DNA from 4 places in the Priestia sp. FSL H7-0729 genome. Region 3 is predicted to be linked to each of the others. Evidence: riboswitches for the same ligand, from Rfam matches in the RefSeq annotation. Region 3 holds a riboswitch; each other region holds the start of a gene.

Region 1 (7,615 bases), on a different contig from region 3:
TCATAGCCTTCACCAACCCGGCAACCATTGAAGGAACAATGACACGGGTGAATCAGGCAGTACAGCAAGAGGATGAGAATGGGCAACCATACGTCGCAAATACATATCAGACGGAAGCGGTATGCATCCCTGGGACATTTGAGTTGATTATGCGTGGGGACCAGCAAGGATATCTCGAAGCGGTACATGAAGGATTACAGCAGATTGCTGAACAGTATCCGGGTAAAACGGTAGTGGCAGCCCAACTGTCCATGGCTCCCGCAGCTGCACAGGTTACAGCAGACACAGGCATTGCGATGCATACCCCATTGGCATTGCTTACGGCGTATTTGGAGAAGAATTTGGGCATAGCACTACAATGAACTCACCTACTGAATATCACAAATAAACGAGGTGAACTAGTATGCGTTTCCTCTATATTGTTTTACTGTTTATAGCAGGTTTTTCCTGTTCCGCATTTCTATACGGAGGAGCACCAAAACTCAGTGACGCTCTTTTATTTGTTATCGCAGGAATTCTGTATAAGATATGGACCACTGACAGTCACAAAGCTAATTCTGAACAACACGGAGAGCGCTCATAGAGTTTAAAATCATATCATTGAATCAAAAAAAGCCGTTCTTCTCTGCAATGACAGAGAAGAACGGCTTTATCTCTATTTCAGACTGCCCAGTTTAAGCTGTACCGGCGCCTAGGAGCGTGTCCGATATTCCTCGGCCTTTTCCTGCATACCCGCTGCTACAGCCTCATTCTCGGACAATCCTTTATCCGCCGCAAAGGCACGGATGTCCTGCGTAATACGCATGCTGCAGAACTTTGGTCCGCACATGGAGCAGAAATGAGCTTCTTTGGCTCCTTCTGCTGGCAGCGTCTCATCATGGTAGGATAAAGCCCGTTCCGGGTCCAGTGACAGGTTGAACTGGTCTCTCCAGCGGAACTCGAAGCGCGCCTTGGACAACGCATCATCCCGGCGCTGGGCACGTGGATGGCCCTTCGCCAGATCGGCGGCATGAGCAGCGATCTTGTAGGCAATAACCCCTTCGCGTACATCATCCTTGTTAGGCAGGCCCAAATGTTCTTTTGGCGTAACATAACAGAGCATGGACGTGCCGAACCAGCCAATCATGGCCGCCCCAATGGCGGACGTGATGTGATCGTATCCTGGCGCAATGTCGGTCGTTAGCGGCCCAAGTGTGTAGAACGGTGCTTCTTTACATATCTCCATCTGCAAGTCTACATTCTCCTTGATCTTATGCATCGGCACATGCCCCGGCCCTTCGATCATCACCTGCACATCATGCTTCCACGCGATCTGCGTCAGTTCCCCAAGCGTAGCCAGTTCCGCCATCTGTGCTTCGTCATTGGCATCGTAGATACTGCCAGGACGAAGTCCATCTCCCAGTGAGAACGCCACATCATACCTTTTCATAATCTCGCAGATTTCTTCAAAATGAGTGTACAAAAAATTCTCCTGATGATGCGCAAGGCACCATGCTGCCATAATGGACCCGCCCCGAGACACGATGCCTGTCATCCGCTTGGCCGTCATCGGGATATAACGCAGCAGCACGCCTGCATGAATTGTAAAGTAGTCCACGCCCTGCTCTGCCTGCTCAATGAGTGTGTCACGGTACAACTCCCAGGTCAGCGCTTCCGCTTCGCCATTCACCTTCTCCAGCGCCTGATAGAGCGGCACCGTGCCAATCGGCACAGGTGAATTGCGGATAATCCACTCCCGGGTGGTATGAATGTTTTTGCCTGTGGACAGATCCATCACCGTATCCGATCCCCAGCGTACCGCCCAAGTCATCTTCTCGACCTCCTCCTCGATGGAGGAAGATACAGCGGAATTACCGATATTGGCATTGATCTTCACGTGAAAATGACGACCGATCAACATCGGCTCACTCTCCGGGTGATTGATGTTGGATGGCAGAATGGCCCGTCCACTCGCCAGCTCCTGACGTACAAATTCCGGCTCCACGCCCTCACGAATTGCGGCGAATTCCATCTCTGCCGTAATGACTCCCTGTCTCGCGTAATGCATCTGGGTCACACAACGTCCCGTCTGTGCCCGCAGCGGTTTGCCGCGCAATCCGGGGTACTCTTCGGCGCCGGCTCTCTTCCCTCCAGGCTTCAGTCCGTTATCCTCCGGTTTAACTGTACGGCCCTGATAAGCTTCGACATCGCCACGCTCTGTGATCCAACGGGTGCGCAGAGCTGGCAGACCTGCACGGATATCCGCATGGAATCCGGGATCGGTCATGGGGCCGCTCGTATCGTAGACACGCAGCGGTTCGTTATGCTCCACCCCTTGGGGAGTATTCGTGTCATGAAGGGCTATCTCACGCTCCGGAACAGCAATGTCCGGCCGTGAGCCCTGAATGTAGACTTTGCGGCTGCCCGGAAAGGGCTGAACCCGTCCGGCCGTTCCTGTTTCTTTTTCAACCTGCTGATCATTATGTCCCTGTTCCGTCGCTTGTTGTCCCGTTTGATGTCCTGTACTCATGTTCGCTTGTCTCCTCCTCAGTGTTTGTCGCTTGTTTGGTTGGTTTCATCATTAGCTCGCTTACGTACCTGTCCCAAATCATGCGCAATGCAGAGAAGAAAAAGCGATCCTACAGCAGACCAGCAGAGACATTTCATGTACAGTTCACAACAGACCCGAAATTAGCACATATCATGGATCTAAGCCAAGAAATCTCTTTTCCAAGCCCACTTTCGCAGGTTATTGAAAAAGCAGTCCATGGAGTGTGTGTTATATCGCCCGTTCACTGTAATAAAAAAAGCCGGTCCCCGAAGGAACCGACTTTTATGTCCATCACCAATAATGCTCCTGGTTGCAGCTCCTTATCGGGGACCTTCAAGAGTCACACATATGGTGGTTGTGGTCATATCGCCGATTACTTCCCTACGCTGGTATGATCCAGATCAGGTGCAAAGGGTCCAGAATCTCATGCGATTCCGTCTCAGTCCGGACAATTCGGACTCCCCCAGTAACGTTAACAAGTTGCGGCTTACATCAGCCGCCGTTCATATTCAATGAAGCTGGCCCCGCTGGGCCGTCCATTACAGAGTAGCGCAACCAAAACATAAAAACAACCTTTATATTCCAGATCACTAACTTCATTGGTGACAGACCTTACCTCAACATCAAGATAACATGAGCCCCATCTGTGTAGCAGCTTCCTTTAGCACAGGTGCGTATTCGTGCAAAGTCTCCTGCGAAAGTCGGCTGACAGGCCCTGAGACCGAGAGAGCAGCTGCAATATTGCCTCGACGGTCCATAATCGGTACAGATACCGCGGCAGCTCCCGGCTCACGTTCCTCATAACTCGTCGCATATCCGTTATCCCGTATATCTCCCATTTGCGCCAAATACACCGCGGGATCAATAAACACAGGCCATTCCGGCCCGTTCATCAGTTCCTCACGATCCTCGTCCGTGGCAAACGCCATCAAGACTTTGCTGGAAGCGCCCACGGACAACGGGAGTCTAACACCGACAGGAGCGACTCGGCGTATCGCCTGATCACTTTGCACAGCCTGAATCCGAATCCGTTCACTGCCATCCCGCAGGTACAGACTCACGGTCTCCCCCAATCGATCTCTCAGTCGCTCCATCGCAGGCAGCAGCAGAATCGCCGGATCATCACTGCGGGACATATGAGCTGACAGCTCCCAGATTCGGATGCCAAGTCGGTACTTCTCTGTTGCTGCATCGCGGATCACGAACCCTCGATCCTCCAGCGTAGCCATCAAACGGTGTACTGTACTTTTGTGCAATCCGATCTGGCTGGCAATTTCGGTAAGTCCCAGATCACTGCGTGTGGTAAAACATAATAATATATCCAGCGCCCGTTCAACAGCCCGGACGGTTAACTTGCGATCTTCCATGGCATAATGCCCTCCTCATGTTTCATCACATGAAACTTGGTTACATAAATTATATGAGAAACGGTCTCATCTGTAAACCAAAAAGAGCCAAAATTGAAATAAGCGTAAGCATAAATTGTTCCTTTTTATAAGACTTAATCCCCTGTAATTTACACACTAAGGTAATGTTACCCATATATCTTAAGAACTATATAACAATTGCGTAACAAATGCCCTCAATCAATTGACTTTGACTATATTGGAACATACGATAAAGATATATTATCTTAAGATATCGCTCTGAAGCAGGCTCTGAAATAAACGCAATTCTCTTTTCATGTCGTTGTTATCTTCAACTGAACTTCAAAGGAGGGGCATTCATGTATCCAACATCCCAGAGCGAAGCCCCGCTGCATACAAAAGTGTCCGATCTGCCCTCTTCGTTATCACCGAGGCTAATTCGGTTCAAACATATTATCGTAGCGTTGCTGCTCTCCGTTGTATTTTTTCTACTGTTTTGTTTTATTGCACTGCACGGTTATATCGCATGGGTATTATCCAATCCAACGGTAGCGCCTGTCTTCTCCAATCCAATGCAGGCCAAAAATATGAAATACGAAGACATTACGTTCCCGGCAGCAGATGGCAGTCGGACGATGCAGGGATGGTATATACCTGCTGACAATGCCGCAAGCAAAACAATTATTTTCAGTCACGGCTATGGTGCCAATCGTGAAGAAACATGGGTACCCATGTATGACCTGGCACACTATGCCCATCAACTTGGGTTCAACGTGGTCATGTTCGATTATGGCTTCGCCTCACAGGTGAACAAAGCTGTAGCCACAGGTGGCAAAGCGGAGTCTCAGCAATTACTGGGTGCCATCCAGTTCGCCAAGCAGCGCGGTGCGCAGGAACTGGTTGTCTGGGGTTTCTCCATGGGTGCCGGTACCGCGCTTCAAACCGGACTGATTACACAGGAAGTGGATGCGATGATTCTGGACAGTACGTTCCTGCTTGAGCCGGATACGCTGTACCACAACATTCATAACCAGATCGATCTCCCGCGTCAGCCTACACTGGAGATTATGAAGCTGTTGTTCCCTGTTCTGAATGGTACCGGATTGCAACAGATTCCTTACCAGGAAGTGAAAAAGGAAGATTATCCGTTCCCGATTTTCTTCATTCATGGTACGCAAGACGAGAAAGCACCTTACCCGATTGCAGAGCAACTCGCTGCCAACCAGACCAATCCGTATTCGGATGTATGGATCGTCCAGGATGCGCACCATGAATTGATCTTCCGGGAGCATCCAAAAGAATATCTGCGCCGTGTCTCCACGTTCCTGAGTCATGTAACGAAGACAAGCAGTGACGATGTGCAGAACACGAATAGTGGAGAATAACCTATCTAAATAAATTAAAATTCTGTTGATTCTTGAGCCCCTCCGGGGCTCTTTTTTTTGCAATCATAGGACAACAGGCTCGCGGAATATACTCTTGGGACGCATGAAAAGACAGTCTGCATGCAATGAATTCATCTGAAGGAGGTTCAACATAGATGAACTGGTATGGATATGGCCACCTGCTGCCTCTCCGGATATTGGAGGAAATCCGTTTCTGGAAAGAGCAGGAGAAAGAACATACACTTGTCATTCGTGCTCTGGTTCCTGATCTGGAGCCTCCATATGTCAAACTACTGGAAGAATGGGAAGCTACCTTTGCGAACAGTGAGCGAGTAGCGAACCAGCTCTTAAAACAACTATTGCCCGCAACCCATCCACCCGCTCCCTACATCGTTCGTTGTATCGATCAACTTATGTCTGCAGCTCGGCAGCAATCGAGAGAATTCATCAAACAGCTATATGTTCTTCTGGAGCAAAGTGCTGCGGTGCAAGCTGTTCCGCTTGCCAAAGTACTTATTCTACATTTCATCCGCGAATCGGAGTATTTTCTGGGCGTATTGGATACGCTTGGCCAACCTGGCATCTTGCGAGAAACAGATTCGGAGCCGTCACTTTTTCTGGAAAATGCACTGCATACGTCAGGGGCAGAAAGCATCCATCGCCAAGCTTCAGAAGCTCCAACTTCTCCCGATGAGAGTGTAAACGCACCTGCTAGTTCAGCGCAGATTCAATCCGCAACCGTGCAAGCACCTTCTACCGGGACAACACAAGCCACGCCTGGCTCTACAGCACCTCCCGTAAAAGAAAAGCCGGTGCCCATTGGAGGGCATACCCTGCCCCCCCTCCCCTATGCGTACAATGCGCTGGAGCCACATATTGATGAGCTAACGATGCGTATCCATCATGACAAACACCATCAATCTTATGTGGACGGACTAAATGTAGCAGAGAAGAAGCTGGCAGAATCGCGAAAAAAGAATAATTTTGAACTCATCAAACATTGGGAACGTGAACTCGCCTTTAACGGCGCAGGCCACTACCTGCATACGATCTTCTGGACAATTATGAATCCTGCTGGAGGCGGTAAACCTTCCGGTATGCTCGCAGAGCAGATCAAGCGGGATTTCGGAAGTTATGAAGCGTTCAAGAATCAATTCACAGAAGCTGCGAATAAAGTGGAAGGCAGTGGCTGGGCGATGCTTGTCTGGAGCCCAAGAGCACATCGTTTGGAAATTTTGCAGGCGGAAAAACACCAGAACCTGTCCCAGTCCGATATCGTACCGCTCTTGCCCCTGGATGTGTGGGAACATGCCTACTATCTGAAACACCAGAATGAACGCAAAAAGTATATCGAGGATTGGTGGAATGTCGTCTACTGGCCGGCTGTTGCCGAGCGTTACGAAACGGCACGCAAGTTGTTGTGGCCACCTTATTAAGCGCGGGGTTCGATGGATTAGAGAAAAAAAGAGATATCTCCAGCCGTATGACTGAAAGATATCTCTTTTTGGTGTAGACAAAAAAGCAAGCCTCTTATTAAAAGAGACTTGCTTGTATTTTGAGAGACTAGCTATTTCCAAATGCTCATGCTCACTTAAGAAGCACAGCCCTCGCAAGCCACATAGTTGTCGCCAACCTGTTTGCTAATAGCGATCAGATCGCCCAGCTTGATATCTGCCTCATCTGTAAACTCCAGATCAGCAATACGAGCAACGATCAGTGCAGCAGCCTCTTCCTTGCTTGTTGCCATTTGGCTGAACTCAGACTTTTCGCCTGTAGATACAACCTCATATAAGTACGTATATCTCAACGTCTCCATCCTAACACTCTCCTTCCGAAATCACATCATATCATCTCTATTACCCAATTCCAAGTCCGATTATCAAGAACTCAATCATAGCGCAGCTTCATCTGATCAGCCGTCAGACGTACTTCCTCAGAGCTGACGCTAAGCACCTTGCTGGCTTCCGCCTGCGGATAACGATCACGTAGAGTTCGAACCAAAGAGGCGGTATATGCCGCCGCAGAAGGGACACCTGCCAACTCCTTCAGACTTGCCATTGTGCCCGGCTGAACATCAGGATATCCTTCACTCGCCCCACCTGCTGCATGCTGATAAAATTGACGCACGTCCGCTGCCAGTTGATCTCCCTGTCCTTCCACGATGATAAAAGCAGTAATAATATACGCCTTTGCCTGTCTGCGCTGGGCAATACCACAGAATTTCAGACCACCTACACTGACATCATAATCCCCCGGGCAAAAAGCACCCTGAACCTCACCCGTTTGCGCCTGACTCGACCATGGCGTTAGCGACTCGGCAATTATCGAAGCCA
Region 2 (7,615 bases), on a different contig from region 3:
AGGAGATTCACTTGGAGATATTACGGCGTGATAAATTGGATTATTTGCTCAAAGGACTTAATATCATTGCGCTCGCACCTGTATTGTTCACCGCTCCAATCGAACGCTGGGCTAGAGTCAGTTTTCCAACGATGGATGAATTTTACCGTAGCAAAATCGGTTTTATTACCAAAATATCGATCTATGTAATCATCATCCTTGCCTATTTGCTGCTGCAAAGGCTTCAGCAATACGATGAGACCCGTTTCCGATCAGGGCATAAGCGTTCATGGTTGGATCAGCTTCTGTACAAACAAACGTTTATACGGAAATTGGCGATGCTGTTTGCAGCGAAACCTGGCAGTACTCAGTACAGTCAAACAATACGGCTGATGAGGGAGAGTAGCTCAGAGTTGAAATATGAATGGCTTGCCATTCGTCGAGTGATGTTATTCGCAAGTTGTTTGGTCCTTACAATGGGTTGCATTTTGCTGTTGCATCAGGTTGAACGTAATCACATCTTGCATGATCCGATCCGGGATGACCGTATGTTTGGTGCAATGGCTGAAGCCGACCTCAGGAAGGCCGAGGAAAAAACAGCATTGGATCAATCCGTGCTGAAAAGTGTAGAAATGAACCGAGGAGCTACATACGAAGACATCTCGGGTGCGTTACAGCAGCTATCTCCCGTTCAGCTGGACCATGATACCCAGGCTGAGACGATCGCACGCATTATGCAAAAACTTGAGGTGTATAACAAGCAATATGTACGCTGGTGGGAAATGATTATAGCGATTGTCGTGGGTGTAGCAGGGTATTACATGCCCATATGGCTCATGTTATTTCAGCGGAAAATGCGAAAGTTGGATATGCGACATGAAATCTATCAATTTCAGACAGTGATATCCATTCTGCGTGAGATGGACAGGATGTCAGTCGAAGAGATATTGGAATGGCTTAATCGATTTGCCGTCATTTTCAAGCGTCCGCTCCAAAAATGTTTGTTGCATTTTGAACATGGGCCAGAGCATGCACTTGAACAATTAAAGGAAGAGGCGGGCTTGCCCGAGTTCCAGAGACTGGTTGATAAATTACAGCTTGCTCTTGGCAAAATCTCAATACGTGAAGCCTTTGATGATCTGGAGAGCATGATGGCATTTTATTTTGAACAACGCAAGCAAGAGTACAGCAAAATGATAGATGTCAAAGCATCATGGGGAAGAACCATTGGATTTACACCCATGTATGCACTTATCTTTTTGTATCTGGTCATTCCACTAGTCGGCATGAGCTTCTTGCAGATGAACATTTATTATGAACAAATTCAGAAACTGTAGCACCATTCATTCGTGTGACAGTCTGAAATATATTAATAACTTATAACTGGGAGGATTTATCATGAACAATGCATCAAGCGCTTTAAAGGTAGCAGCAGGGATATTTTTGACAATCGCTCTGATCACAATTGTAGTTCTTTTGTTTATTTCAGCTCAGGAGGCAACCAAGACGGCCCAGAACAATTTTGCTGATATCCAGACCGAGTTGTCTCAGGCTGCATTTACGGTGTATGACGGAACCACCATCAGTGGATCACAGGTAACTAATGCGCTGCGTAAATATGCGGACAAGGATCAGTTCGGTATTCAAGTTATTACAGGTAAAAATAAAGCGGGTCAATGGTACGGCAACCAATTGAACATTTCACAGGATCTCAATAATGCCGACTACGGCTCGGTTATTGCTCCTGACGATAAAGTGGGGATTATTAACCAGACCATGAGTGAAAAAGACAATCAATATGTCAATCCAAGTGGTAAATTCAAAGCGATTATCGTAAAAGACCGTTCCAACGTGGTAAGAGGGCTGATCTTCCAGCAATCCTGACAGGAGTTGGTTTCACATGTCCCAAAATACCCAGCATCTCATGTTGTTTTGTACGGCGGTTGTCCTGTTTGTGACAGCCTGCCTGTACGGGCAACATAATGTTAAGATTTTATCAGCTTCATTGAATGACAGAGTACAGACAACAGCAGGTATGGAGGGTCGATTGACAACAACATTGCATACCACTAAACCATCTCAGTACAAGGGTGCGGAAGTGATACATACCGTGAGACAGATGACAGGTATAGGCATTCCTGTGGAGGTAGATGGGACTTCGTATGTGATCGATCCTCTTGTCAGCAAAACAGCGACAATTCCTGTCCAGCTTGATGCCACCTACAGACCTGAGTTTATACGAAATGAAGCTGGGGAACTGCTCAAGATTGTTTTTTGGAAGGAGGCCAGTATGAATTGATTAATGCCGCATCCAAGCTGCTTGCCGTATTGCTCGCAGTCCTTCTGCTCTATGTGTATCCAGCTGCTGAAACAGCTGATCGGCAGGACGATATAGCACGTATGACGGCTAATCAAAATGTAACACGTTTTGTCGATGCTGTCCGAACGAAAGGATATATTTCACCTCGAATGTTGGCTGAGTTTGAGGAGCAATTGGCCCAGACGGGCAATGTGTATGAGGTGTCGATGGAACATTCACATAAGAAATATGTACCTCACTATACAGACCCGATGGACAACAACAGTTTTACCGGAACTTACGAGGTTGTACAGGATGGATATTATTCAGCTCAGATTCGAGATAGGCTATTCCCATCCTCAGGTGTGATACCAGCTGAGGATCCTGGCCGAAGATATACGTTGACGACAGGGGATTTTTTCACCGTGACGCTCCAAAATACAAATCGTACACCTTCCATGCTCATTCGTGAATGGCTCAGTGGTACAACTCAGGCTTCAGCGGTATTTGTAACCTACGGAGGTATGGTCCTCAATGAAGATTACTGAGCTATCCATAGTATTTGTGCTGATCTTCTTTCCGCTCTTCTGGATCATCTCACTCCATACCCAGGATGCCGAAGAGGCTATCTATCTTGGACATCGATACAGATCCGCACTTCAAACCGCGGTCATGGATGCAGGTGCAGTCATGCATCAAAATGAGAAACAAAATGATGAAGCAGGTTATGATTCAACCAAGTTTGTTAAAGCGGACAAGGAGCTTGCCCTGTTGACGTTTACTCAGACAATGGCTTTAAATATGGGAATTCAGGATGATCCCGCAGCTATTCGAAACATGTTTAATTACATTCCTGCCGTGGTTATTCTGGATTACGATGGCTATTATATGTTATCAACAGAAACAGAGTTGACAGGTAACCGTGATGATTCTTTCAGGCAAGTGTGGAGCCCCAAAAGACCTTATACATATTCCGATTCAAATGGTAGCAGCATTAACTTTACACTGGATGACTACGTATATGCTTACGATGCAAACGCAGGGAAATGGATTGAGGGATTCCAAAAAGAACTTGCTGCTAGCTCTCAGATTCCTTTACTTCAAAATGCCGACGTATTTGAGCAAGTTAGACGAAGCCGAATTGTAACTAGTGTGCAGGATGATCTGGCTGATGTGATTAACCGTCATAATGAGTTTGCCAGAAAGAACGGTATTTCCTATACATTTACGATGCCCTTGATTGCACAAGAAGATTGGTATAACTCCATTAACGATACAGGGATTATGGCTTTTATCCAGGGGATCGGTGTGGGTGACCAGAAGATCAACAATTATGCGATTGGTGGAGGCAGACTTGTAAAGAAAACAGCCATCGTAGGTGGAGTAGATCCATTAACGGGTATTAAGTACTACTATCCCTCCACATGTGGTAATGGTTACCGTGCCGAAGAAGTGTTCACAGACGCAAGACAAGCAGCTGCACAAGGCTATTTCGAATATAACTGCTCTAATCGTTAGGGTAGCCTGTATGACAAAATCTTGGAAGAGGTTCATGAACTGTTTACATTACTTTCAGAAAAGACGGGACCTGTGCTAGAATAGGGTTTCGGAACCATAATAAAAGTAATGTCTAATAGATAGGAGCAACCTCATCTTATGAGTTTATTGTCAGTAGAGAACGTGAGTCACAATTTTGGAGATCGCACGTTATTTAAAAATGTATCGTTTCGTTTGCTCGCCGGAGAGCGCGTAGGACTTGTGGGTGCCAATGGTGTAGGTAAATCTACATTAATGAACATCCTTACCGGTAAATTGCTTAAAGACAGTGGAAAAGTGGAATGGACACCTAAGGTCCGTTATGGATATCTGGATCAGCACACGAAGCTTACACCAGGCAAGACGATTCGTGATGTGCTTAAGGATGCTTTCCTTCCGTTGCTTGAATTGGAAAAAGAAATGATGAATATTACAGACCAGATGGCAGATGCAGATCCAGATAAGCTGGAGCAGTTGCTGGAAGTGATGGGCGATATTCAGGAACAACTGGAACAGGGTGACTTTTATCTGATTGATGTAAAAGTGGAAGAGATGGCCAATGGACTTGGTTTGTCCGCAATTGGTCTGGATCGAGATGTCGCAGCTCTAAGTGGTGGACAACGTACCAAGGTGCTTCTTGCCAAGCTTCTGCTTGAGAAACCTACAGCTCTTTTGCTAGATGAGCCGACCAACTATCTGGATGTAGAGCACATTGAATGGCTGTCACGTTACCTGAAGGATTACCCGCATGCGTTTCTCTTAATCTCCCATGACACGGAATTCATGAATGAAGTCGTAAATGTCATTTATCATCTGGAATTTGCCAAATTAACGAGATATGCAGCGAACTATAACAAGTTCCTGGAGATGGCTGATATGAATAAAGCCCAGCATATTGATGCATACGAGAAGCAGCAAGAGTACATCAAGAAGCAGGAAGATTTCATTCAGCGTAATAAGGCACGTGCTTCAACTTCAGGTCGAGCGAAGAGCCGGGAGAAACAGCTGGACAGAATTGAACGTATTGATCGTCCAGATGAAGCAGCCAAACCAACGTTCAAATTCAAGGATGCCCGTGCGAGCAGCAAAACGGTCTTTGAGGGCATTGATTTTGAAATTGGATATACGTATCCTTTGCTGCCTAAGATGACAATGACAATTGAACGTGGTGAGAAAATTGCCATCGTAGGCTGTAATGGTGTGGGTAAATCTACACTGCTGAAAACCATTCTGGGCAAAATATCTCCACTCAGTGGAAAGACCTTTTTGGGAGATTATCTCGAAACGGCCTATTTTGAACAGGAAGTTCGTGCTGGCAACATCACGCCCATTGAGGATGTGTGGAATGAGTTTTCACATTTGACCCAGAATGAGGTCCGGGGTCATCTCGCTCGCTGTGGGTTGAAAAATGAGCACATTACCCGTCCGCTTAACATGCTTAGTGGTGGAGAGCAAGCCAAGGTTCGTTTATGCAAACTCTTGATGCGTGAAAGCAACTGGATTTTATTCGATGAGCCGACAAACCATCTCGATGTCACAGCCAAAGCGGAGTTGCAGCGTGCTTTGCAAGAATTCAAGGGAACGGTGTTACTTGTATCTCATGAACCTGATTTCTACGAGGGTTGGGTTACCAAAACATGGAATGTCGAAGAATGGTCCGAGAAAAACTAGAAGATTCAAGACCATGTTTAACAGAAATGACGGTGACAAAAAAATCCGTCTATGGTAACATAGGCTACAACTTCATATGAACACTAGGGGGGCCGCACGATGCGGCTGAGATGGAAGAATGCGATTCCGGACCCTTTGCACCTGATCTGGATCATACCAGCGTAGGGAAGTGGCGAGCGCGTTTCAGTGAATGACGTGAGCAAACGGTAACTCGAGAGGCTTTCAACCGTCTGCTTAGCGAATTGAAACATGCAGTTCCGTTTATAACGGTATGGCTATAAGTTCTATAGCTTTATTGGCACGAATTGAACTGTATGTATTAGTCAGTCATCTGATCCTATGATTACTACGCAGCCACTCCCCTACGGGAGTGGCTTTTTTGTGTTTTTATAGAATTTACACATGGAAGGAGAGGGATGGTACGGCATTTTCTCATGAACATGTTCACGAATCATTTGAATTGCATGTTGTATCTACGGGTGCAGGGGATCAAGCATCTTTTGTAAAAGCTGCAAAGGACGTATGGCCATGGGTGGATTATATTCACATACGAGAGAAACAACTCACATGGCAAAACAAGATTGCTTGGGCTGAAAATCTGCGTAGCGCTGGCATTCCCTCTTGTCGCATCGTTATCAATGGCTCAGAACTGCCTTCACAGAATGACATCTATGGCGGTGTACATTGGGCGCAAGAGGCTTTGCTCAAGTACAACTCCAATAATGATGTTAAAAGCAATGTGCGGCGAATTCGTCTGGGTGTATCTGTTCATTCCATCGAGGAGGCAAAAATTGCTGAAGAACGGGGAGCCGATTACCTTTTCTTCGGGCATATCTACTCAACCAACAGTAAACCTGATCTTGAACCAAGAGGGTTATATGCTCTTGATGAAGTATGCAGAAGTGTCTCCATTCCTGTCATCGCGATCGGAGGTATAAGGCCGGGTAACATTCATGCGATTCGCTCCGCAGGCGCACAGGGGGGCGCTGTGATCTCAAATGTATGGTCGAGCGATTCACCGGATCGGGCCGCTGCATCACTAAGGCAGGCTATCGTTGCTACAGGAAGTCTGAGCCGCTGAAAGGAGATGAGAGGATGAAAGAGATTGTAACGGGTCAGAACAGGAATCATCTCAGTCATCAACTGAAACCTGAACCGGAATCAAGAAGCAAGAGTGTTGCTGATAAACTGGATAAAATTTGTGCAGAAACGATTATTATAGGCGGGGGCGTTGTTGGTTGTGCCATTGCATATGAACTTGCTTCCCGAGGACAGGATGTACTGTTGCTGGAGCGTTCGGCGATTGCAGGAGGCACTTCTTGCGCAGCGGCTGGAATGCTGGCGGCAGATAGTGAGGATTTTGTTCATCCTTTGATGGCTAAGCTTGCCAGGCAAAGCAGGCAGTTGCTTATTGAGCAACAAGTGCTAATGGCTACCCTCAGCGAGGTAGAAGTTGGACTGCAACGCCATGGATTCCTCACCCCTTTTCGATCATACAGCGAATTAAGCCACTATAAGAACAATCGAAATTCTGGTTTGTCTGCTGATGAGGTGTGGTGGGATCGTTCCACTGTACAACAAGAGGCATCTTGGCTTAACAGAGATACGTATGGAGCCTACTACAGACCTTACGAGAGTGAGATTCTTCCAATCCATCTAACGAAGGCATACGCCGAATCCGCTCAAGCATTGGGAGCACGGGTTATCGAGGACATACAGGATATACGTGTGCAAGCAAACGAACATGGCGTCCAGGGGGTTACCACATCGATCGGCGAGATGAAATGTAAACACGTCATTATAGCGGCTGGATTACAGAGTGAAGAATTGATGAGACATGTAAATTTGAGCTTGCCTGTGTGGTCGGTAAAAGGTGAAATAGCCGCCGTTCAGTTCTCAGTTGAACATGCAGGGTACAGACCTGACAGAACGGTGTATGCAGAGGATATCTATATTGTTCCCAAAGCCAATGGCGAAGTTTGGCTTGGGGCAACCAGTCTGCCAGGCAGAACCGATCTGAACGTTTCTGTACAGAGTGTTCTGAAGCTGCTAACTGCGGCTACCCACTGGGTACCTGGGATGAAAGAAGCACGATTCATGCGAGCGTGGGCGGGCGTAAGACCGGCAACT
Region 3 (7,615 bases):
GGTGAGACCTTTCCTGGAAAGCAAAGGGTTCTTGAAGCGCTAAATTATATATGTAAATTAGAAGCCAGTCGGGGTGAAAACGACTGGCTTCTTTGTGTTGTGTGGGTACGGGCAAGCGAGAGTGCTTGCTGCTGGATGATTGTACTCAAGTTAAGCCGTAGAAACGCTTTGTGTTCTGATAAAAGAGACGGGTGGCTCGTTCGGTTCCCATACCAGTGATCTCACTCCATGCCTGAATGACTTGTCTGGTCATGGCAGGGTGTGTCATTCGTCCCTTAAACGGTCCTTCGAAGGGCCAAGGTCCGTCGGTCTCGGCCATAACTTGTTCTGCTGGATATTGCCGGGCGAGTTCACGAATCTCTTCTTCATACCGAATATCTGGTGTGAAAGAGATAAAATAACCGTTGTCCGCCATACGTTTTACAGTTTGGCGAGATCCTTTGAACCAGTGGAAATGAGCACGTCGGAAATGATATTGCTCCAGCAGATCACAGACGATATCTGCATCTTCGTATACGGCATGAAGGACAAGTGGTTTATTGTACTTTTTCGCGAGTTGGATGAAACGTGCAAGTAATTCGATATATCCGCTCTGATCGAAATGCTGCCCTGCCTGCTCCGCTTCCAGACGGTTGTAATAGGGAAGGCCGACTTCTCCTATAGCCGTAGCTTGTCCCATATGCTTCTCCATCCATTGAAAGAACAGGTCCATTTCTGCAGCAGAAGAAGGCAGCTCCTGTTCAGGATGGAAACCGAAGGCTGGATAGATGGTGCGTGGATGTTGCTTGGCAAGCTCCAGGTTGGCCTGAGCTGAAGCAAGATTCATGGACACAGCAATGACTGCTTCGACTTGCTGAGACGGGAATGATAGCAACATCTCACGTTGTTCGTCAGGGGTATACTGATCCAAATGAATATGAGCATCAATCAATGGTGCAAAAGCTTGAGAATGCACGAGGGAATTCCTCCTTGTGTTCCTATATATTTTAACTATGTTACGCAGAATTTCTTGTGGTGGATCACCCATTAAAGGAAAATAATAACTTTAAAACCCGCGCTATCAAGATAGGCGGGTTTTCTGCTGTTCTTCTCTCATCCACTGTGAAATCTGCCGTTTACGCTCCAGAAAGGCGGATTCCTCCGTAATTTCTTCTCTTCTGGGGCGATCAAAAGGAACATGTACCTCATGCAACACCGTTGCAGGTCGGTTGGATAACACATAGACTCGATCCGCAAGCAGCAATGCTTCTTCGATATTGTGGGTGATGAACAGCACCGAGCGGCGGTTCTGTTCCCAGATATCGAGCAGCCAGCGTTGCATGTCGCTACGTGTCAGTGCATCCAGCGCGCTGAAGGGTTCGTCCAGCAGCATCAGCTCCTGCGGACTAAGCAGGGCGCGCAGGAATGCAGCGCGTTGCTGCATACCGCCTGACAGCATATGCGGGTATGCCTGCTCGAATCCGGCAAGACCCACGCTGCTTAACCATTTTCGAGCCTCCGCAAGTGCTTCGGCCCGGGGAGGAGCGCTTGAAGCTACTTCACCAGCAAGCAGTACATTGTCTTCAATGGTGCGCCAAGGGAAAAGGGCAGGCTGTTGTGGCATATAACTGATCTTGCCGCGTTGGCCTGTAACATCGTGACCGTTCATGAGCACTTGCCCTTCCTGTGGCTTCAGCAAACCACCGATGATATGGAACAGGGTGCTTTTGCCACAGCCGGATGGACCAACGATAGCGACAAACTCACCTTGCTTCACAGTTATGGACAGGCCGTACAGAACCGGTAGCCTGCTCCGTCGTTCCCGGAATGATGCATGAACATTTACGACGTCCAGTGCAGGTGGGACCGTAGCAACAGTTGTATTTGTCGGTAGACCAGGATTAGCCGAGTGAAGTTTTTCACCGTGCTCTGGTTCCAATGCGCGTGCTCCCCGTTCAGGCTGGACGTGTTCGTCCTGTTGCCGATTCATATGATCATCACTTCCTAATATATAGACTTACATGCTTCATTATCGCTTCTGTGGACGCCAGCGCACGAGCAGCTTCTCCAGCAGCGCGATGAGCAGGAAGAGCAGCAAGCTGAGCGCGACAATAATCATGATTGCGACAAATAGCCGATCTGTGCGATAAGCTGACTTTTGCAACATCATATAATAGCCAATGCCCTTGTCTGCACCAATCCATTCGGCAATGATGGCACCCATCACGCTATAGGTAGCGGCGATTTTGACACCGGAGAACACGGATGGCAGAGCATGAGGAAGCTCCAGTTTCCAGAAGATATGATGACGTTTCGCACCAGCCATGCGCATGTAGTTCATCATCGCCGCATCGGTACGGGTCAAGCCGTCCATCGCAGCTACCGCAACGGGGAAGAAGCAGACCAGTATGATGGTAATCAGCTTGGGCAACAGCCCGAATCCGAACCAGATTAACAGGAGCGGCGCGAGCGCGATGGTCGGAATATTTTGACTAAGAATAAGTAATGGATACAGGGCCGACTTGAGAAAAGGGACCAGATGCAGCACCATTGCGATCAGTAATCCAACCGCTGTGCCGGCTGCGAATCCGATCAGGGTTAACTGAATGGTTGCGGAAGCGTGCATGCCAAGCCGTTCGGCCTGGGTTGCCGCTTCGCGGGCGATGTCGGACGGTGCAGGCAGCATCCATTTCTCGATATGGAACAGGGAGACAGCTCCTTGCCATAGGGCTATAAAGAGAATAACCGCCACAATGGGCGGCCATACACTTTTGAAATAGGCAGGCATTAGCGATACTTCTCCGTCAGGGTATCCATGCTGAAGCCAGTAGGGCTATGGGCGATTTTGATCTGGGAGATGATGCTTGGGCTGCCAGCCTCCACAAGTACCTCGTGCATCTTGCGGACAACCTCCAGCAGTTCCTCCAATTCCCCCTCCATCGTGGTGTCGAGCGCGTTCACCTGATATTTTAGACCGGATTGCTGAATAACTTCAATGGCGCGATCTACGTAAGGATAAGAGTTCTCGCCATTTGGCGTTTTCGGAATAACCTGAATGCTAAGCAGTGTGCTTGCCATGAGAGATCACGGCTCCTTTCGTGATATATAAAATGAACCAATGACTGTTACACTTGCCACTTCGATGACAGAATAACCTTCCAATCGCTGTTATCCCCAGATTTTTTGATTCCCTTTCTCTAAGGGAAAATCCGGTGATAAAGGCGACCGCTTCGCTTTTTCACGTTATTTCTGTCCTCTCCGTCCTCGTGTAAATATTAAGTTCGTTTTATATGAGAAATTTTATTGGGGTAAAAAATCGTTTGTATATGCTTTGCTCACGTCGACCTGTTCATCCAGCAGTTTTTTGCTAAACATCCAGTCGGTGTAGTTCTGCCATACTTCCTGTTTCTGTTCTCCCCAGCGCGGGGCATCATCCGTGTATTTTGGACTCAGCCATTTCTGGCTTGCCAGTACCAATTCCTTGTCCAGATCCGGTACAGCCTTGATCAGAATGTTCGCTGCTTCTTCTGGATGATCAATTGCGTATTGATACCCTTCGGAAGTGGCTTTCAGGAATGCTTTCACCAGTTCAGGGTCGTTCTCAATCGTCTGCTCGTTCGTCACGAGGACAGGCGTGTAGTAATCCAATGCATCTGAATAATCCTTCACATACAACATGTCGATCGGTTCCCCGCGCAGTTCGGCTTCAATACCCGTCCAGGCGTAGAAGATCCATGCAAAATCAATGTCCCGTTTCACAGCGGTGAAAAAGTCAGCGTCACCCATGTTAATGTTTTTCACTTTGGATACATCGGCGCCTTCGCCTTCCATAATGGATTGCATCACGGCTTCTTCCACAGGGGAGCCCCAGCCGCCATAGGTTTTACCTTCAAAATCTTTCGGTGATTTAATATTCCGATCTGCCGGAGCAGCAAACCCGGATGTATTATGCTGAATAACCGCTGCGATGGAGACGAGTGGAACCCCTTGTGTACGGGCTTGCGTTACACTTTCCTGATAACTTACGCCAAATGGCACTTCATTCGATGCAACCATTGTATCTGCGCCGCCGGCACCTGGCTGGACAATCTCCACATTCAAGCCTTCGGCCTTATAAAAACCTTGATCTACAGCTGCATATAAGCCGGTATGATTCGTATTTGGTGTCCAGTCGAGTACGACTTTAATATCCTTGAGGGCTGCGTTGTCACCTTCGTTGCTGCTCTCCGTATTTGTGTTGCCGTTCTGTTCAGCCGGGGCAGCTTCTTTACCGCCACATGCGGCCACAGTCACCAGTAGTACACATAAGAGCAACAGTCCCATTGTTTTACGCCATTTCATCTGTGATTCTCTCCTTCGGTATGTCCGGCCAGTGGCACGGGTACTCCTTGGCTTCATATCCAAGCTTCTTGCATAAATCGACAGATTTATACCAGCTATGATCCGGATAACGTCACTTTTTTTAGCTCTCTGGCTATATAAAAGAACATTAAAAAAGCGCCCCGTAATCCGGGACGCGTGCAGGCGTTAGAGAGGTGGCGTTCAGCCATAGGGCTGTGCCATTTCGATATACTCCGATTCCTACGCTGGCATGATCCAGATCAGGTCTAAGGGTTAGTATCTTGGTGGGATACACTCTCAGCCGGCCAATTCCGACTCCCCTGGGAAACTATGAAGTTACGGGCATTACTAGGTGTAATTATAGGCCAGAGGCCCAGTCGTGTCCAGTCAGGAACTGGATGGGAACGGATTTAGGGTCATCGTCTACTTGCTTCTCAGCCGCTTCGGTGATTAGTTTTTGATCGTTTGGCCTTGAGCCGAGCAGCTTGATTCATTTAAACAACATAATTTAGAGACAAAAGGAGATAGTACTGCTATATCAATAATTACTTTTACATAAAAATGGGGGAGTACTGAATGATCCTTAAAACCATAATCGCAATGATTCTGTGTTATAGTGCCTACGTTTTTTTCACAGCCTACCTTTTATTTTTGGTTCCGTCTCCATCTGCTATCGAAAATACGGATATGCAAAAATCGTTAACAGAAGGAAGTACAACAGATCGCGTAATGCTCCTGGAGGACGGCTTTCAATCGGGACAGGTGAGAATCCAGACCATTCGAGAGGCGAAAACAAGCATCGACCTGGCCTATTACTCCATTCAAAAGGGAAAAACATCTCAGCTTTTTTTTGCTGCTTTATTCGATGCGGCTGATCGGGGTGTTCAAGTTCGAATCATTTTAGACGGGATTTTTCATAGCATGCGCGGAGAATTGCGTGATATTCCAGATGCCATTGCAGCTCACCCCAATGTGGAATTAAGATATTATGAACCGCTCCACCTATTTATGCCATGGACATGGCATAACCGTCTGCATGACAAGATCCTTCTTGTCGACAACACATATGGCATCATTGGCGGCCAAAATATTGGTGATAAATATATGGCATTGCACCCCCCAAAAGACTATGTTTTTGATCGGGATGTCCTTGTTTACAATCCAAACGATAATACGAACAGCACGGTTGTTGAAATGAAACAATATCTAGATCAGTTATGGAACCATCCATTCACCAAACCAGAAAAACATGCAAAACGTCAGCATCATGCAAAAGGGTTAAAAGAGCTGGCTCAGTTGGCTGATTTATATATAAAAGCCCAGGCTCAGAGTGATCCTTTTGTTAAAGAGTTACCGAAGGAATGGGCTCGAGGAGCGCTTCATTCCGACCACGTTGCTTTCATTCACAATCCAATTAAAAGGCTGTATAAAGACCCCATCATGTGGAGGACATTTGTTCATTTCGCCAATCAAGCAAAGTCGAAAGTGTACCTTCAGACGCCATATGCCATTCCTACCAAGAAAATGGAGAAAGCCGTACATCTGTCGATGAATCCAAAAGCAGAATGGGTCATGCTGACGAATTCAATCCAACAGACCCCTAACCCTTTGGCTTTCGCGGGATACTTAAGCACTAAAAAACGGTTGCTTGATACCAGTCTGGCTATATATGAATACGAAGGCCCTTATTCCATACACGGCAAATCATTTGTCATGGATGATTACCTCAGCATGGTTGGTTCGTATAATCTTGATCCCAGATCTGCCTTCCTCAATACCGAATCCGCTGTGGTCATTTCCGGTTCTGCATTCGCCAACCAACTAACAGAGGCTATGGATATCAAACGTGCACTTAGTACACTTGCGGTTAAAGGTGAACATCCAGCAGAATCTACGAATCAGAAAGGCGCTGTTTTCAAACAAATAGCAATCACAGCGTTATCCAAACTGTCTTTTCTCTGGAAATTTATGTTATAGAAAAAACCCACAATTTTTTGAGTTGAATTTTTGCTCCAGCTCATCAAAGCTTGCTTATATTTCTTGCGCCAATATAAATGGATCTGTATCGGAGAAGAACTAGATAATAGATATTGTTACTTCCACAAATTTTAATTTGGAAAAATCATATTTGTTCACGGAATGTTCACTTATGTGGTGGGGTTCATCATCTCTATAATTACGAAGGTAAACAGAGAGGATGAGAGAATTGCCTACGAGCAAGAAGGAACAAATTATTTTCGGCTTAATGATGTGTACAGGAATGGTCCTGGTGATGATGACTTTCAATTTGTGGCACACTGGGATACTTGGCAAGTTGTCCCCGCTTGAGATCCTGTTTCAATTCATATTGTGTTTTGTCATCGCTTTTCTGGTGGAGTCCTTCATTGTTGGCCCAGTAGCGAGAAAAATTGCATTTTCCTTACCTTTTGACAAATCCAACAAGATCCTTGGTGTGCTGGTCATGTCATTTTTTATGGTGATTGGTATGGTTCTGATCATGTCCTTGTACGGAATGATTTCAGCGTATCTTGGGGACCAATTAAATGGGGTATCCTTACTTGGTACGTACCTTCATACAATTACTCGTAATTTCAGCCTCGCGCTTCCCTATCAATTAATTATTCTGGGGCCGCTCGTACGATATGTATTCGGTAAATTCATCAAGAGCAACGGGCCTGTAATGCCTGCTGTTAACAAAAGTGTGTAATTCCGATGGCCTAAAGTATTTCCTGGGCAATCTTGTGCAAACGTATAGATCGTAATTATAGCGCTAACGAATCGAGAACACCTTATTAGGCCGATTCTTGTGGAATGAAAAATCTAATGAATATCAGCGGCGTTATTATGCCAAAAAACTGCAACAAGACCTTGATTTGAAGCTCATTATCAATAATAACGTCTCTAGGATTCGTTAGATATCAAACATACAGAAATGGAGGGAAATAGCGTGTGCTGGATTCGTAAAAACAGAGTAACGCTACAAAAAATGTCTACCGTCAAGTCATGACAGTAGACATTTCGATTTGTTTAATAGGCAATTCTGATTCTACGGCTCTGAACTGTATCGACCCATAACTGTTAAGTCGCTGAATCGACCACATGTTTGTTCTGCCACTGGTACGTGATCACACTAATGACAAGCAGGCCAACTGCAAAGATGGCAAGCATCCATGCAGACTGATTAACCTCCAGATGATCAAGACTCCATCCCGTGATCAAAGGCAGAATGGCACCGCCGACCCCACCTGAGGCAATCAAAATGCTGGGTGTGGATTCTTCAGTTCCGGGTAGCAGT
Region 4 (7,615 bases), on a different contig from region 3:
GAATAACGTATAATTCCAGGCGGAGAGTGAATCGATATACCCGTACTGATAATCCAGCAAAAGTGAAGCCGCTGCCGCTCCTATGGCTGCAAGACAAGTGACAAACAGATTGGTTTTGCGATACAGGAATGCGGCTAAGAATATCTCGGCTCCCAACCCTTGCAACAGACCATACACAAGTGTGGACATGCCCCATTCACTGCCCAGAAAAGCACTTACCGTTGAAGCCGCAACCTCGGCGAGAATAGCCACCCCTGGTTTACGAATGATCACAAAAGCAAACGTGCCCGCCATAAACCACATGCCGTAGATCATCTGCTCCGCATGAACACCGAATGGTTTCATCAGATCATATGTAGGTCCCCATATCTTGTAAATCACCCCAAACACCACTGCGATCACGATGGTTACCAGAATATCCGTTAGTTTCAATCGCTTGTTGCCTGCTGTTGTTGCCATGTTCTCTACGTCCTTTCTCTGTCTCCTGTGAGGGTTGTAAAAATAAACGAAAAAGCCTCCCCGGTTCCGGGCAGGCCTTACGCACAGTATACAATCCTCACAATGATGTATCGGATGGATGTCGGAAATAGAAAATCAACCATCCCTCTTCGCCCTGGCAGATACACCACCACAGTTCAAAAAGGTCTGTTGTTCATCCACATTCATTCCCACAATTCACCCTTACATATCGCAAATCCATGTTCTCTACGCTGGCATTACCCAGATCAGATGTACGGTCAGCGGCACAAGGCCACTCTCTCAGCCCAACTTCATTGAGCTCCCGGTTCACTTATTTCATTGCTTCTAATGTACATTAGATGGGTATTTGTGGCAATCCCTTAATATTGCGTATTGCCGGATTGACTGGTCTTGCCTGAGGCAAATCCCTTGAACAACGTTGGTACTTTAGAATAACGGGTATTCGTAATTTTCCCTTGTGATGTGCTGCTGTCTGTACGCATAATCGAATCTTTTACATTAGAAATGTTGGAGTTATCCAGCGTCATGTTAACTGCGAAGGAAGTTCCACCATTTTGGCGAACCAGTTTGCCAATATCATCTGCACGGAAATTTTTGATGTTAATTGTTCCAGCTGCATTCATCTGGAACACTTTATCATAAGCCTTATACGCTGCCCCACCGGTAATGTTAACCGTTCCGGCAGACTTCAATGTCAGTGCATCCTCGCCCACGTCCTGCCAGACCACATTCGATATATTACAGTTGCCATAACAATGAACACCATCAGCAGCTGGTGATCCAATGTTTACGTTTTTGAGCGTGGCCCCTGCCTCCAGACGAAATACCGGTTTCTGATTCTCTGCTTGAGACCCGTCACCCAGTGTGGAGGGATTGGCTACAAATGTTTTACCTTGGCCGTCATAGGTCGTGCCCTTTGGAACCACAATGGTTGAATTTACAACGGTAGGTGCAGCCGCAGCCGGAACGGCACCAAATATAGAAGCAACCAAACCAGCGGACAGCAACAGCGTCAACATTTTTTTCATAACTTTATTCCTCCCTTATTCTCTCGTTATTTGATAGTGTACAAGCCTGAGCTTGTCCTAGAAGATCGTCAGAGGTGCACCTCTGTCCGACCCACAACCTAATCCTACCAAATAAGGAAGGTAACTAGAATAATCATTAGATCAGATATATCCTGACATCGCATAATGACTGTCATATCGGCATTTTCTGCAAGTCAGACCCTTGGAACAATATGCTGATATCAACCTCTGGTATGCTCATTTGTAACGTATATACCTCTGACTTTAATCCCCAGTAAATAAGAAAGATCACTACATTTGTCTCCAAATGTGTGATCTTGAATGGCTTCCGGCTTGCTGATATAAGATATCAGGCTCCGAATCTCTGACGGTAACCGCACTTTCGACACAACTCTTCCACAGCTTCGCGCTTGGAGAAGCCATATACCAGATTGTTCGCTCGTTCACCCTCAATAATCTCCGAGAATGACTTCTCGTGCACATTACCAAGGTTAATGACACCCTCACCATCAAGACAGCATGGAACCACCGTTCCATCTACAAGCACAGCTGCCTGACCACGCAATGCATGGCAGAAGCCTTTGCCGTCATCTTCAGGTGCATCCAGACTCGGCCACTGGAACTCATGGTCCTGATTCAGGTATACATTCGGGGCAATTTTGACCCCGCTGCCCGGAACTACTTTTTCCTCAATTCGGAAATCCAGATTGAATTCACGTTCCAATACTTCAAGGGTCTCCCGATTTCGATTCATCTGAGCATTCGTGAAGTTATCCTGCGTCAGATTCCACAGTCGGAATGAGATGATGACATTGTGTTTCACTGCCTCGTGTACAAAAGACAGAATGTTGCTCAGATATCCGTCACGGTCGGTTGAACCTTCATGCCCATCGAAGCTGTGCAGGGAGAAATTCATCTGCCGCAGCGCCGGTTTGCCGAGCAATTTATGCTGAGTCTTGGGCAATAGTGTACCGTTCGTTGTAATGTTCACCTTGAGTCCCTTCTCATGTGCGGAATCGAGCAACAGATCTATTTTGGGATGCAACAAGGGTTCACCTTTGACATGTAGATAAATATGATTGGTGTGTGGTTTAACTTGTTCCAGTATATTGTTGAAGACTTCAGGGTCAATGAATCCTTTGGCACGCTGCGTCTGTGGACAGAAGCTACACGCCAGATTACAGATACTTGTGATCTCAATATATACTTTTTTGAACGTTTTCAACTCGGGTCCCCATTCTGCCTAGGAGGGAGAACAATCCCACCTGCATTTTGTGATCCGGCCTATACGGGCCATCCCTATTATATCGAGTTCATGAGCCAAGGTAAATCAGAGAACAGGTTTATCGAGTTGAGTCAAAATGATTTGGTCAGTGCCAAATGAACAGATTCAATCGCATGAATACGTGTTGTATCAAATAACGGAACTTCTGAATCCTCTAGTTTTACTAATAATCCAATTTCGGTGCAACCTAATATGATTCCCTCAGCTCCATCATCAACCAGCCTTTGGATCACCTTTTTATAATACTCCCTTGATAAGGGCACAATTTTCCCTAAACATAATTCCTCATATATTATTTTATTGACAACTTTTCTATCCTCTTCATTCGGTATCAGAACCTTAATACCATTAAATTCAATTCGTTTTTTATAAAAGTCTTGTTCCATCGTATATTTTGTGCCGAGTAAACCAACCGTACTTATTTGGGACTTATGAATTTGATTTGCTGTTGAATCAGCAATATGTACGATGGGTAATGTCACTTTTTCTTCAATATGTTTAATCACTTTATGCATCGTATTTGTACAAATTACAATCATTTCTGCTCCTGCCTTTTCCAAAGACTGAGCAGCATTCCCCAATAATTCACCAGCACTTTCCCAATCACCTTCAGCTTGATAACGCTCGACTTCTTCAAAATCCACGCTATATAAAATGCACTTGGCTGAATGCAATCCTCCCAATTTATTTTTCACTTCTTCATTAATAATTCGATAATATTCTAACGATGACTCCCAGCTCATACCACCAATAAGGCCAATCGTTTTCATATACACTCCACCTTCCATTGAATACATCCCGAAAGCAGTATATAGAAATTTAATAGATATTGTACCGTATCTACCTGATTAAATAAACCTGCCCCAGTAAGAGGAATAGAGGGACCTGGAGCAATTCCGGCAACGGATTATTGCTTCTACCCGAATGATCTGGCTGTACAATCCAAATAATCTGACCGGAACCATTTTCAGATCAGTACTCACATTCTTTCCGAGCGCCCCTTTACATTCCACTTGAATGTGATATATGCTGAACACACAACTGCATATCTTGAACAATGCACTAGGGGAGCCTTACGGCTGAGACGAATCGAATGATTCGGACCCTTTGAACCTGATCTGGATCATACCAGCGGAGGGAAGTGGAGCGGCCTTTTGGTAAGTGGAATTTTTCATGTATGTGAAGATAAATTGCGAATTTAACTTACAGACCCACTCATTTCTCCGGAAATGGGTGGGTCTTTTTATGCTCTTTTGCAGAGCACAAGATGCCGTTGTAATTCCAGCAGTCTGACATCAAGGAGTGAGGATCAGATGACCAACCATGTAACGATGAAGAACGTTAGCTTCGCTTTTCCCGAAAAAAAGATTTACCCGTGCTCGCCAATGTGTCGTTTCAGATACAACCAGGAGAATTTGTCTCGCTCATCGGCTCCAGCGGATCAGGAAAAAGCACGCTCTTCAAGCTGCTCGCAGGCTTGCTTGAGCCAACCGTTGGCACCATTGATATAGCTGATGTGCCGCGAGGAGAACGGCTCGGACGAGTCGCCTATATGCCGCAGAAAGATCTGCTATTGTCCTGGCGGACCGTATTGGAGAACTGCATGCTGCCTGCGGAGTTGGCACCCGGCCGACAGGACAAAGACAAGCTACGGGCCAATATCATGGCAGGATTGGCAAGGTTCGGCCTGTCGGGTTATGAACAGGCCTATCCAGATGAATTGTCCGGCGGCATGCGGCAGCGGGTGGCACTGCTTCGTACCATGTTCACAGGCGGTCAGCTCATGTTGCTGGATGAACCCTTCGGTGCACTCGACGCCTTAACCAAACGAGAAATGCATCGCTGGTTGTTGGAGCTGTGGGAGGGCTTTGGCCAAACGTTTCTGTTCATTACACATGACATCGAAGAAGCCCTGCTGCTCAGTGATCGGATTATCCTGTTAACTCCAGGAGGGCATGGTCCGCAGTTACGGGAGATGACTGTTCCTTTGCCACGTCCAAGACATTCGGACATGATCTACGAACCAGCTCTCGTGCAGATGAGACGACAACTGGAGGATCAATTTCATGCAAAGGGATAAAGGTAAGGCTAGCGTCTGGACGTGGTGTTTGAAGTGGCTTTCCCAATATGGTCTGTTTATTGTGCTCATGCTCTTATTACTGGCGATCTGGGAAGCGATTGTGCGTATGGGATGGGTGCCTTCCTTCATCATTCCCGCGCCAACGGCCATCGCAGGCTCACTGGTTGAGCATCGTCGTCTGCTGCTGACCATACATCTGCCTGCGACCTTTATGGAGGTTGCTGTTGGTTTTGGAATATCCATAGTGACCGGAATTACCCTAGCAACAGGCATGCATATGAACCGATCGATTGAAAAGGCGTTGTATCCCTTTATCGTGATCAGTCAGACCATCCCGTTGATTGCCCTGTCCCCCGTATTCATCCTGTGGTTTGGCTACACATTGTGGAGCAAGGTCGCCGTGGTGTTCCTGATTGCGTTCTTCCCCATTGTAGTCAGTACATACGATGGACTCCGCCAAGGCGATCCGGAACAGCGTGAACTGCTGCTCACCATGGGCGCCAGCAAGTGGGATATTTTCCGCAAACTCCAGGTTCCGCTGGCACTTCCCTCTTTTTTCTCGGGTCTAAAGATGTCTGTAGTGTATTGCGTGGTTGGGGCAACGATTGGCGAATGGCTCGGTGGCAGCAAAGGTCTCGGATACTTCAGCCGCCGCATGTCCAGCAACATGAACACGGATGCCATGTTTGCTGCTATTTTGCTGTTATCCCTGCTTGGGATCGTTTTGTTTGTACTGATTGCCTGGCTGGAGAAACGGTTTAACACACGGCGGCATGGAGGCAAAAGAAAGACTGGATAATCTTCGAGAGTGAACCCGATTTAATGATAGGAAGTATGATTTCCAAACACCTTTTTCACATATCAGCAATTGTGTTTCAGTCATCACGTTGCCCGTTAACATCCTGCTGTTCATTTCCTACAAACCAAAACGATGAAATGAGGAACTTCATTTATGACTAACAAAGGTATATACTCCCTGCTTCCCATTATGCTCATAAGCCTGTTGCTGATCGTTAGCGGATGTGGCACCACAGGCGCCAGCCAAAATACGCCAACAACAGATTCGAAAACCAATGCACAGCAAGCAGACTCGCCTGTAACAGACCCGGCATCAGCTGCTAAAGATAAACTGTCCATCATGCTCGACTGGTACCCGAATGCAGTACATTCCTTCATCTATGTGGCCCAGGAAAAAGGATACTTTGCAGATCAAGATCTCGATGTCGACATTCAGATGCCTGCGGATACCAATGATTCACTCAAACTTGTTGCTGCTGGTAAAATCGATCTGGCTCTAAGCTATCAGCCCCAAATTTTGCTCGCGCGTGGCGAGAACATTCCTGTGCGTTCCATTGCTGCTGTTGTTCGGCACCCGCTTGTGCATCTGTTGACCGAGGCAAATAGCAACGTGAGTTCACCCAAAGATCTTGACGGAAAAACTGTCGGTTATTCTTCGATTCCGTTGTATGAAGCAATGCTACGTACGATGATCAGCCACGATGGTGGCAACCCGGATAACATGAATCTGGTCGATGTTGGGTTCGATCTGATTCCTTCCCTGGCTTCTGGACAGGCGGATGCGATTATGGGTGGTTTTATTAACCATGAACAATTGATTTTGGAGAAAGAAGGCCATGCCATGAGATCCATTAACCCTGTCGACTATGGCGTGCCTGATTATTATGAATTGGTCCTGACCGCAAGTGAAGCTGGTATTGAAGCCAAAAAAGAACAGCTGACCCGGTTCGTCAAAGCGATCCAGGAAGGACAGAAATATGTCACGGAGCATCCAGAAGAAGCCTTGAATATTCTGCTTGCTCATGAGAATGAAACATCTCCGCTTGACCCGGAGATTGAAACCAAAAGCCTGGCTATTCTACTGCCGCTCATGAACGAAGAAGGTCAACCGTTTGGTCGGCAGGAAATGGAATCGTGGGAGAATGTACGTACATGGCTCGTGGCAACCGAACTGATTCCTGAATCGGTGAAAGCCGAGGATGCTTTTATTAATCTGCAAGGAGAGTAGGTAAAGTATTGCTACGTGAATGAAGAGAAAGTGACTGAAAGAAAGGGAAATGAGAGAAAAAGAAAAGTTAGCAAGAACGATCTTCAAATCTTCCGTGAACAGAATCGAACCTTGATGTACCCTGATTAGAGCATGCCGCGAGCGCTAACGAATCTGAGACGTCCTATTCAAGGATTTGGAGCGTTTATAGAAATCTAAGAAACCTGAGACCCGCTATATCAGAATAAACAGTCATTTACAGCGCTCTAATCAAAGAATTATGGAAAATAACGTGTCTGATGTTCCTTACATTTCATAAGGAGCATTTGACGACCAAATAAGACGTCCTGGGTTCTTTAGAAACACGGTCTGACCATCCGTAAGGAAATCGCCAGAAGAGCTGCCAACTTGGTAGTGGTCTTTAAGACTCTATTGGAATGCTAACGTCCATCACCCTAATCAGGACTAGATATAGATCAAGATGATTCAGCTTGTCCTTCTATATCCAGTTACATAAATCCATCTTTATTGCGTTATGAATTGGATTTATCTTTTACATTTCTGCTTTTACCGCTGTAACGTCTCTCGTTGTCTTTACACTATTCGCCCTACTCAACATGGAGACTCATATCCTATTAATCTGCTGAGTGACTCTGCATATCGGACTTCTGCCAGTGGGGTTACTTCAAAACATTCAAAACATGGAGGAAAATATATGTCTTATCTGGAACGTGTTC

What was found. Region 3 has a riboswitch for thiamine pyrophosphate ahead of MHH93_RS20705 (ABC transporter substrate-binding protein). Riboswitches for the same ligand answer to the same signal wherever they lie in the genome.
Region 1: linked by a shared signal. The riboswitch ahead of thiC (phosphomethylpyrimidine synthase ThiC) and the one ahead of MHH93_RS20705 (ABC transporter substrate-binding protein) in region 3 are both predicted to bind thiamine pyrophosphate.
Region 2: linked by a shared signal. The riboswitch ahead of MHH93_RS00960 (thiamine phosphate synthase) and the one ahead of MHH93_RS20705 (ABC transporter substrate-binding protein) in region 3 are both predicted to bind thiamine pyrophosphate.
Region 4: linked by a shared signal. The riboswitch ahead of MHH93_RS11065 (ABC transporter ATP-binding protein) and the one ahead of MHH93_RS20705 (ABC transporter substrate-binding protein) in region 3 are both predicted to bind thiamine pyrophosphate.

The regions. Positions count from the first base shown of each region.
Region 1 is NZ_JBBOTQ010000016.1:48,914-56,528, reverse strand. Features, by position in the region: gene MHH93_RS24670 (aspartate/glutamate racemase family protein) at 1-362, shown strand, start outside; gene thiC (phosphomethylpyrimidine synthase ThiC) at 692-2,509, opposite strand; TPP riboswitch at 2,892-3,005, opposite strand; gene MHH93_RS24660 (IclR family transcriptional regulator) at 3,154-3,897, opposite strand; gene MHH93_RS24655 (alpha/beta hydrolase) at 4,257-5,282, shown strand; gene MHH93_RS24650 (Fe-Mn family superoxide dismutase) at 5,438-6,718, shown strand; gene MHH93_RS24645 (hypothetical protein) at 6,874-7,098, opposite strand; gene MHH93_RS24640 (lipoate--protein ligase family protein) at 7,170-7,615, opposite strand, start outside.
Region 2 is NZ_JBBOTQ010000001.1:209,736-217,350, forward strand. Features, by position in the region: gene MHH93_RS00930 (hypothetical protein) at 1-1,316, shown strand, start outside; gene MHH93_RS00935 (hypothetical protein) at 1,378-1,863, shown strand; gene MHH93_RS00940 (hypothetical protein) at 1,880-2,278, shown strand; gene MHH93_RS00945 (hypothetical protein) at 2,275-2,826, shown strand; gene MHH93_RS00950 (hypothetical protein) at 2,813-3,796, shown strand; gene MHH93_RS00955 (ABC-F family ATP-binding cassette domain-containing protein) at 3,935-5,485, shown strand; TPP riboswitch at 5,561-5,670, shown strand; gene MHH93_RS00960 (thiamine phosphate synthase) at 5,865-6,566, shown strand; gene thiO (glycine oxidase ThiO) at 6,581-7,615, shown strand, end outside.
Region 3 is NZ_JBBOTQ010000010.1:75,453-83,067, reverse strand. Features, by position in the region: gene nfsA (oxygen-insensitive NADPH nitroreductase) at 1-43, shown strand, start outside; gene MHH93_RS20725 (TatD family hydrolase) at 146-955, opposite strand; gene MHH93_RS20720 (ABC transporter ATP-binding protein) at 1,061-1,969, opposite strand; gene MHH93_RS20715 (ABC transporter permease) at 2,009-2,767, opposite strand; gene MHH93_RS20710 (thiamine-binding protein) at 2,767-3,057, opposite strand; gene MHH93_RS20705 (ABC transporter substrate-binding protein) at 3,280-4,320, opposite strand; TPP riboswitch at 4,540-4,652, opposite strand; gene MHH93_RS20700 (phospholipase D-like domain-containing protein) at 4,897-6,297, shown strand; gene MHH93_RS20695 (DUF2798 domain-containing protein) at 6,527-7,027, shown strand; gene MHH93_RS20690 (MFS transporter) at 7,399-7,615, opposite strand, start outside.
Region 4 is NZ_JBBOTQ010000003.1:475,737-483,351, forward strand. Features, by position in the region: gene MHH93_RS11045 (ECF transporter S component) at 1-459, opposite strand, end outside; gene MHH93_RS11050 (pectate lyase) at 840-1,508, opposite strand; gene MHH93_RS11055 (radical SAM/SPASM domain-containing protein) at 1,858-2,733, opposite strand; gene MHH93_RS11060 (aspartate/glutamate racemase family protein) at 2,865-3,563, opposite strand; TPP riboswitch at 3,848-3,950, shown strand; gene MHH93_RS11065 (ABC transporter ATP-binding protein) at 4,169-4,873, shown strand; gene MHH93_RS11070 (ABC transporter permease) at 4,860-5,672, shown strand; gene MHH93_RS11075 (ABC transporter substrate-binding protein) at 5,826-6,899, shown strand; gene thiM (hydroxyethylthiazole kinase) at 7,594-7,615, shown strand, end outside.